DNA from 2 places in the Enterobacter cloacae complex sp. 394F7 genome. Region 1 is predicted to be linked to the other one. Evidence: predicted binding sites of a transcription regulator. Region 1 holds the regulator's gene; the other holds the start of a gene.
What was found. The regulator LexA, encoded in region 1, represses DNA repair genes until DNA is damaged. The targets are predictions, from matches to a motif close to TNCTGTATGTACATACAGNA.

Region 1 (3,117 bases):
ACGTGATAATAATTGTAGTTAAGGATTCGGCAGTTGATTTCATATTCGGAATCTTTAACCGTCACGATATATCGTTGCGGGAAGGAAGCCAGGTATTGTTTTGCCAGTGCCGGTGCCAGATAAAGCCCAGTGACAGGCCCCGCAACGCGAGAAAGACCGCCAGGGAGAGCCATAAACCATGGTTACCCAGCCAGGGGAGCGTGAGCAGCGTCAGGGCAAAACCAGCCGCCGCCACCGCCATACTGTTACGCATCTCCGCTCCTCGCGTCGCGCCAATAAACATACCGTCCAGCAGATAGCACCAGACCCCCACCACCGGCAAAATGACCTGCCAGATGAGGTAATGACTTGCCAGCTCGCGCAGTGCAGGAAGGGAGGTGAGTAACGCAATAATCTGTTCGCCAAAACAGGCGTAAATCAGCGCGAACGCCAGCGCCACCAGCCCCGACTGCCGACAGGCCGCCCGCCAGACATCCCGCAGCTGACCACTTTCACGTGCGCCGTATGCCTGGCCGGAATGCGCTTCCACAGCATAGGCAAAGCCATCCAGTGCATAGGCGGTAAAGGTCAGCAGCGTCATCAGAACGGCATTCACCGCGACGATATCTGGCCCAAGCCGGGCGCCAAAGACCGTCAGTGCGCCGAAACAGAGCTGCAGCAGCAGTGAGCGCAGCATAATGTCGCGATTAAGCGCCAGCAGGGTGCGGATATTGCCTCGCCATGCATTCTTGAGCAGTGTAACGGAGATCCCGCGCATGACCAGCACCCGCCATACCATCCACAGACCAAGGATAAACGTCCCGTATTCGGCAATCGCCGTCGCCAGTGCCGCACCCTGCACGTTCATGTGCAGGCCCATCACCAGCCAGAGATCGAGCACGATGTTGAGGAGGTTGCCTACCACCAGCAGGATCACGGGCGCGCGGGCATACTGCACGCCGAGTAACCACCCCAACAGAACCAGATTGGCCAGCGACGCGGGCGCGCTGAGCCAGCGAATTTCCAGGAAGCGTCGTGCCTGCTCCAGTACCGCCTCGCTGCCGCCAACGACATGCAGCGCCAGATCAATCAGTGGGGTACGTAATATAGCGATTAACGCGCCTGCCCCAAGCGCCAGAATTAACGGCTGAACCAGCGCACGCGCCAGACGCAAAGGATCTTTAGCACCGTACGCCTGCGCCGTAAGCCCGGTGGTACTCATGCGCAAAAAGAGCAGGAGCATAAAAAGGAAGCTGGTCGCCGTCGCGCCAATCGCCACGCCGCCCAGATAGATGGGTGAATCAAGGTGACCAATAACTGCCGTATCCACCAGCCCCAGCAGAGGAACGGTGATATTGGAAAAAATCATCGGCAGTGCAAGACGCCACAATGCCTTATCGGATGCCGTAAGCAGTGACATGAAAAAATACCGGGAGTGGATAAGGAATCAGGCCACGGCAGATCCGTAGCCTGTCAGGATGAGATTACAGCCATTCTCCGTTGCGAATGACCCCTACCGCCAGCCCCTCGATAGAGAAGTTTTGTTCGCGGAGGTCTACCACAATGGGGGAAAACTCGTTGTTTTCCGGCAGCAGCTGAACCGTATTACCTTGCTTTTTCAGGCGTTTAACGGTGACTTCATCATCGATGCGTGCCACCACAACCTGGCCGTTACGCACGTCTTGCGTTTTATGCACCGCAAGCAGATCGCCGTCAAGAATACCGATGTCTTTCATGGACATACCGCTTACGCGCAGCAGGAAATCCGCGCTCGGCTTGAACATGCCGGGATCAACCTGATAGTGGCCTTCAATATGCTGTTGCGCCAGCAGAGGTTCACCTGCCGCGACGCGCCCCACCAGCGGAATGCCCGTCTCTTCTTCCACCAGCAGGCGGATACCGCGTGAAGCACCCGATACAATCTCAATTACGCCTTTACGCGCCAGCGCTTTCAGGTGTTCCTCGGCAGCGTTCGGAGAACGGAAGCCCAGACGCTGCGCGATTTCCGCACGCGTGGGTGGCATACCCGTCTGGCCGATATGATCCCGAATGAGATCAAACACCTCTTGCTGCCTGGTCGTTAACGCTTTCATTCCGCCCCCTGGGTGTATATACAGTTATGCTGTGAGTATATACAGTCAAAGGCGATTTTGGAACCAAAAACTGCACAAAAAACCAGGGACTTAATTATTCCTCGAGGCTCATCGGAAATGTGACCAAAGCAGCGTGACCCAGGTGATGACCGCAGTGATAATCGCCAGCAACACGGCAGCAGAGCCCATGTCTTTTGCCCGGCCAGAAAGTTCGTGGAAATCAGAGCCAATACGGTCCACAACGGCCTCAATAGCGCTATTAATAATTTCCACTATCATCACCAACAGCACGGAGCCGATCAGAAGCACGCGGGTAATGGCATCAACATCAAGGAAACAGGCGATAATCACCGCGACAATCGCGGCGACACCCTCCTGGCGAAACGCGGCTTCGTTGACCCAAGCGGCGCGAAAACCTTTCCAGGAATAGCCAGCAGCTTTAATGATACGGGTTAACCCAGTGGTATTATTGGCCATTAAAAGAACCTTTTATTTGAAATAGCGTCAATAACAGGAGGCGCAACGTGTTGCGCTGTAGCCTGAAGTATGACGGGTAACAACAGTAATTTCGCGCGCTTTCTGTTATCCTTGCGCCGCAATTGCATTATTAACCAGAGGCTTTACATCGTTTATGTCTGGCTGGCCACGAATTTACTACAAATTACTTAATTTACCATTAAGCGTCCTGGTAAAAAGTAAGTCTATCCCAGCAGAACCCGCGCTGGAATTGGGGCTCGATACGTCGCGCCCTATTATGTATGTTTTGCCTTATAACTCGAAGGCAGACTTGCTGACGCTTCGCGCCCAGTGTCTGGCGCATGATTTACCTGACCCGCTTGAACCGTTAGAAGTCGACGGTACGCTATTGCCGCGATACGTGTTCATTCACGGTGGGCCACGCGTGTTTACCTATTACACGCCAAAAGAAGAGTCCATTAAGCTGTTCCACGACTATCTCGACCTGCATCGCAGCAATCCCGATCTGGATGTGCAGATGGTGCCGGTGTCGGTGATGTTTGGTCGTCGTCCGGGCCGCGAAAAGGGG
Region 2 (3,117 bases), on a different contig from region 1:
CGATAGCTGCTCTTTATTTGCGCAGTGCACGGCAAATGAGATGCGACAGCAACTCAAGCTGACGCGCCAGTTCCATGCTCAGCCAGACGTAACCATGGATTGGGGTTTCCGCTACGTTATCGCCCTGTCGCTCGTTGATCAGCTGTTTCAGTTCGGCAACGATCTCATTCAGACGCTCGCTGTTTGCGAGGATGGGCTGCGGGTTACCTTCATAAAGGGCATGAGCGATGGTCAGCAGGGTTTGCTGCGTCATCTGCTGCGTCTCCTTCAGCGTCTGCGCGTTCAGCATTAACAGATGGCTGGGGCGCGAGGCCCAGTGCGCGTTGATTTGCAATTCAAGCATGCAGACCAGATTACGGCTCACGGTCTGGATAGCTTCGAAAATCGATTTCTGAATATGGGTCTCTTTGCTGGCAGGGGTAATCAGACCGCGCATTTTGACCACGTCATTAAGGCTCTGCTGAAGGTGCTTCTCCAGCCGGGGACGTTCGACAAGATTAGGTGAAAAACCGGCCTGGTAGACACGGTTAAAAGCGGTGACATAATTTGCCATCTGAATGCGCCAGTGCAGGAAAGCGCGCTGCGGCCAGATACCGGTGAAAAGCATCGCCAGCAGTGAACCAAGAATAACATCCCCGCTTCGCCACAGTGCCGTGGTCATATCACCCGCTGGCGCGCCGACCACCACCGCGAGGGTGATACCAATCAGCAGTGCCTGATAGGGCTTTTTACCCAGCGCCAGCCAGCCGCAGAGGAACATGGCGACACCGCACCAGGCCAACATCACCGGGAATGAAATAAGCTCCAGCTTAAGGGCAATCAACCCAAGGGCTGAGCCAAAAACCGTACCGCCAATGCGCTCGAAAGCACGCGGGACAACGTTCCCCCAAAACGAGATTGGCCCCATGACGACCACCAGCGTGATCAGCGGCCACGTTCCTTCAGGAACATCCAGTAAACGGACCAGCACAAACGTCAGAACGAATGCCAGCGCGATACGGCACCCATGAACCACGCGGTAGTGTTTATACAACCGAATTTCGAAAGACGTTAATGATTTGTCGGGACGCACACCCGCTCTCCAGCTACACGGCAAATCACAATTGTACTGTGTTTTCAGCCGGGCGGATCACACCCGGCTGAAAAACCCTGTATTTAACAGGACTACCCCGCTTTATGCTCTACAGCGATAAACATTTCGATGTCCCAGTACCCGTCGGCGTTGCCATCATTTAGATAGCGCTCGAAGCACGGTTTCAGAGCCATCTGGAATTTGTTGTCCTGCAAAAGGGAGTTAAAGAACTGGTACCACGGCGTAGCGAAGTCGTAGTTTTCAACACGTGCTTTCGCGACGGCGTAATCTCCGGCCACAATTTCCGTCATCATCACCCCTTCGCTGTTTTCCGGGATAACGAAATCATCCGGTACCGTAACGGCCGTATCGCAGCGCAATTTTTCTGCCGGGACTTCGTCCGGGTTATCGTAATAAACCGCAACCCACTCCAGCGGCTGAATGTGTCGGCCATCGACCCACATGACCAGCTGTTCAAAGCCCTGTTTTACCGTGTGTTCCCATGGCCCGACCAGGTGAAAACCGGCAATCTTACGTTTCTTTTCCTGCCTGATGCTGTAGTCCATACTGCCTCCGTTTATCACTGTATATTTATACACTATAAAGCAGAATTTCTATAATCGGCAATCAAGGAGTGTTTATTATGTGAGCAGACTCGCAACCCTGCCAGTCTGCCCAGAAAGGTTAGATTTTGTGGTGCAGATAATCACTCAGACGGGAGAAAAGGCCACCTTTATCAACACGCTCCAGCGTCACCAGCGGCCAGTGAGCGACCACTTTATCGCGGTCGTATAACTGGATCTCGCCTACCCGCTGATGGGCGGCTATCGGCGCTTCCAGCTCTTTTGTATCCAGCACGTATTTTGCCTTGATGTTCGGTACTTCTGCTTTCGGTAATGCCAGCCAGAAATCCTGGTCGGTGCCCAGGTTCACCTGTTCTTTATCGCCGTACCAGATCCGCTCAGTGCCCACTTTTTTACCGTTGTGCAGGATCTGCACGGTATCAAAATTCTGTTGTCCCCAGTGCAGCAGTTTACGGGCCTGATCCTCACGCCCTTTCGGACTGTCTGCCCCCATCACCACGGCGATCAAGCGACGCTGACCGTCCACGGCGGAAGCAATCAGGTTAAATCCGGCCCCTGACGTGTGCCCCGTTTTCAGACCATCCACGTTCATGGTCTTATCCCAGAGAAGACCGTTACGGTTTTGCTGCGTGATCCCGTTCCAGGTCAGGCTCTTTTCACTGTACATGTGGTAAAACTCAGGCTCGCCGTGGATGATGGCCCTGGACAGCACGGCCAGATCATACGCAGAGCTGTGCTGGCCTGGGGCATCCAGACCATGAACGGTTTCGAAGTGGGTATCGCGCAGATTCAGCTTTTGCACATAGTCGTTCATCATCTTCACGAACTGCGGCTGGCCACCGGCCACGTGATCCGCCAGCGCCACACAGGCGTCGTTACCAGAATCAACAATCAGACCGCGGCTGAGGTCGCGCACAGAAACGCGGTCACCCTCTTTCAGGAACATCAGTGACGAACCGTCAAAGACAGGGTTACCTTTTGCCCACGCGTCGCGCCCGACGGTGACAATGTCATCCGGGGAAATGCGGTGGCTATCAATAGCGCGGTCAACAACGTAGCCGGTCATCAGCTTGGTGAGACTCGCCGGATTGCGTTGTTGATGTTCGTTGCCCGCCGTTAAGATTTGACCCGTAGTGTAATCCATCAGTACCCAGGAGCCGGCCTGAATGGCCGGAGGCTGCGGCGAAAAATCCAGCGGATCGGCCGCAAAAGCAGATGAGACACTCGAAGCGAGTAAAGAAACAGCAATAAACAGACGGCGTTTCAACGGTATATCCTCAGGTCATTAAAAATCGATGACCTTTTTACGGGAGTTCTGGTGTCGTTACCTGGCTTAATTGCAAAAAAATGTGACAGGAAGCATGTTTTTCCCGGAACCACGCTCGCAAATTTGCTGCATGACGGCGCTTTTTATTCGGTCTGTCCCTCACGATCGTTTACCATAGTGACGTCACTTTTTAA

Region 2: sbmC (DNA gyrase inhibitor SbmC) is a predicted target of LexA. The motif match lies at 1,654-1,673, and genes of this name have one in related genera.

Annotation. Positions count from the first base shown of each region.
Region 1 is NZ_JBXWCS010000018.1:35,620-38,736, reverse strand. Features, by position in the region: partial or broken gene AC2FAK_RS21045 (hypothetical protein) at 1-65, opposite strand, end outside; gene dinF (MATE family efflux transporter DinF) at 62-1,399, opposite strand; gene lexA (transcriptional repressor LexA) at 1,464-2,072, opposite strand; gene AC2FAK_RS21030 (diacylglycerol kinase) at 2,181-2,549, opposite strand; gene plsB (glycerol-3-phosphate 1-O-acyltransferase PlsB) at 2,704-3,117, shown strand, end outside.
Region 2 is NZ_JBXWCS010000002.1:474,742-477,858, forward strand. Features, by position in the region: gene AC2FAK_RS04755 (FUSC family protein) at 14-1,072, opposite strand; gene sbmC (DNA gyrase inhibitor SbmC) at 1,165-1,638, opposite strand; gene dacD (serine-type D-Ala-D-Ala carboxypeptidase DacD) at 1,757-2,923, opposite strand.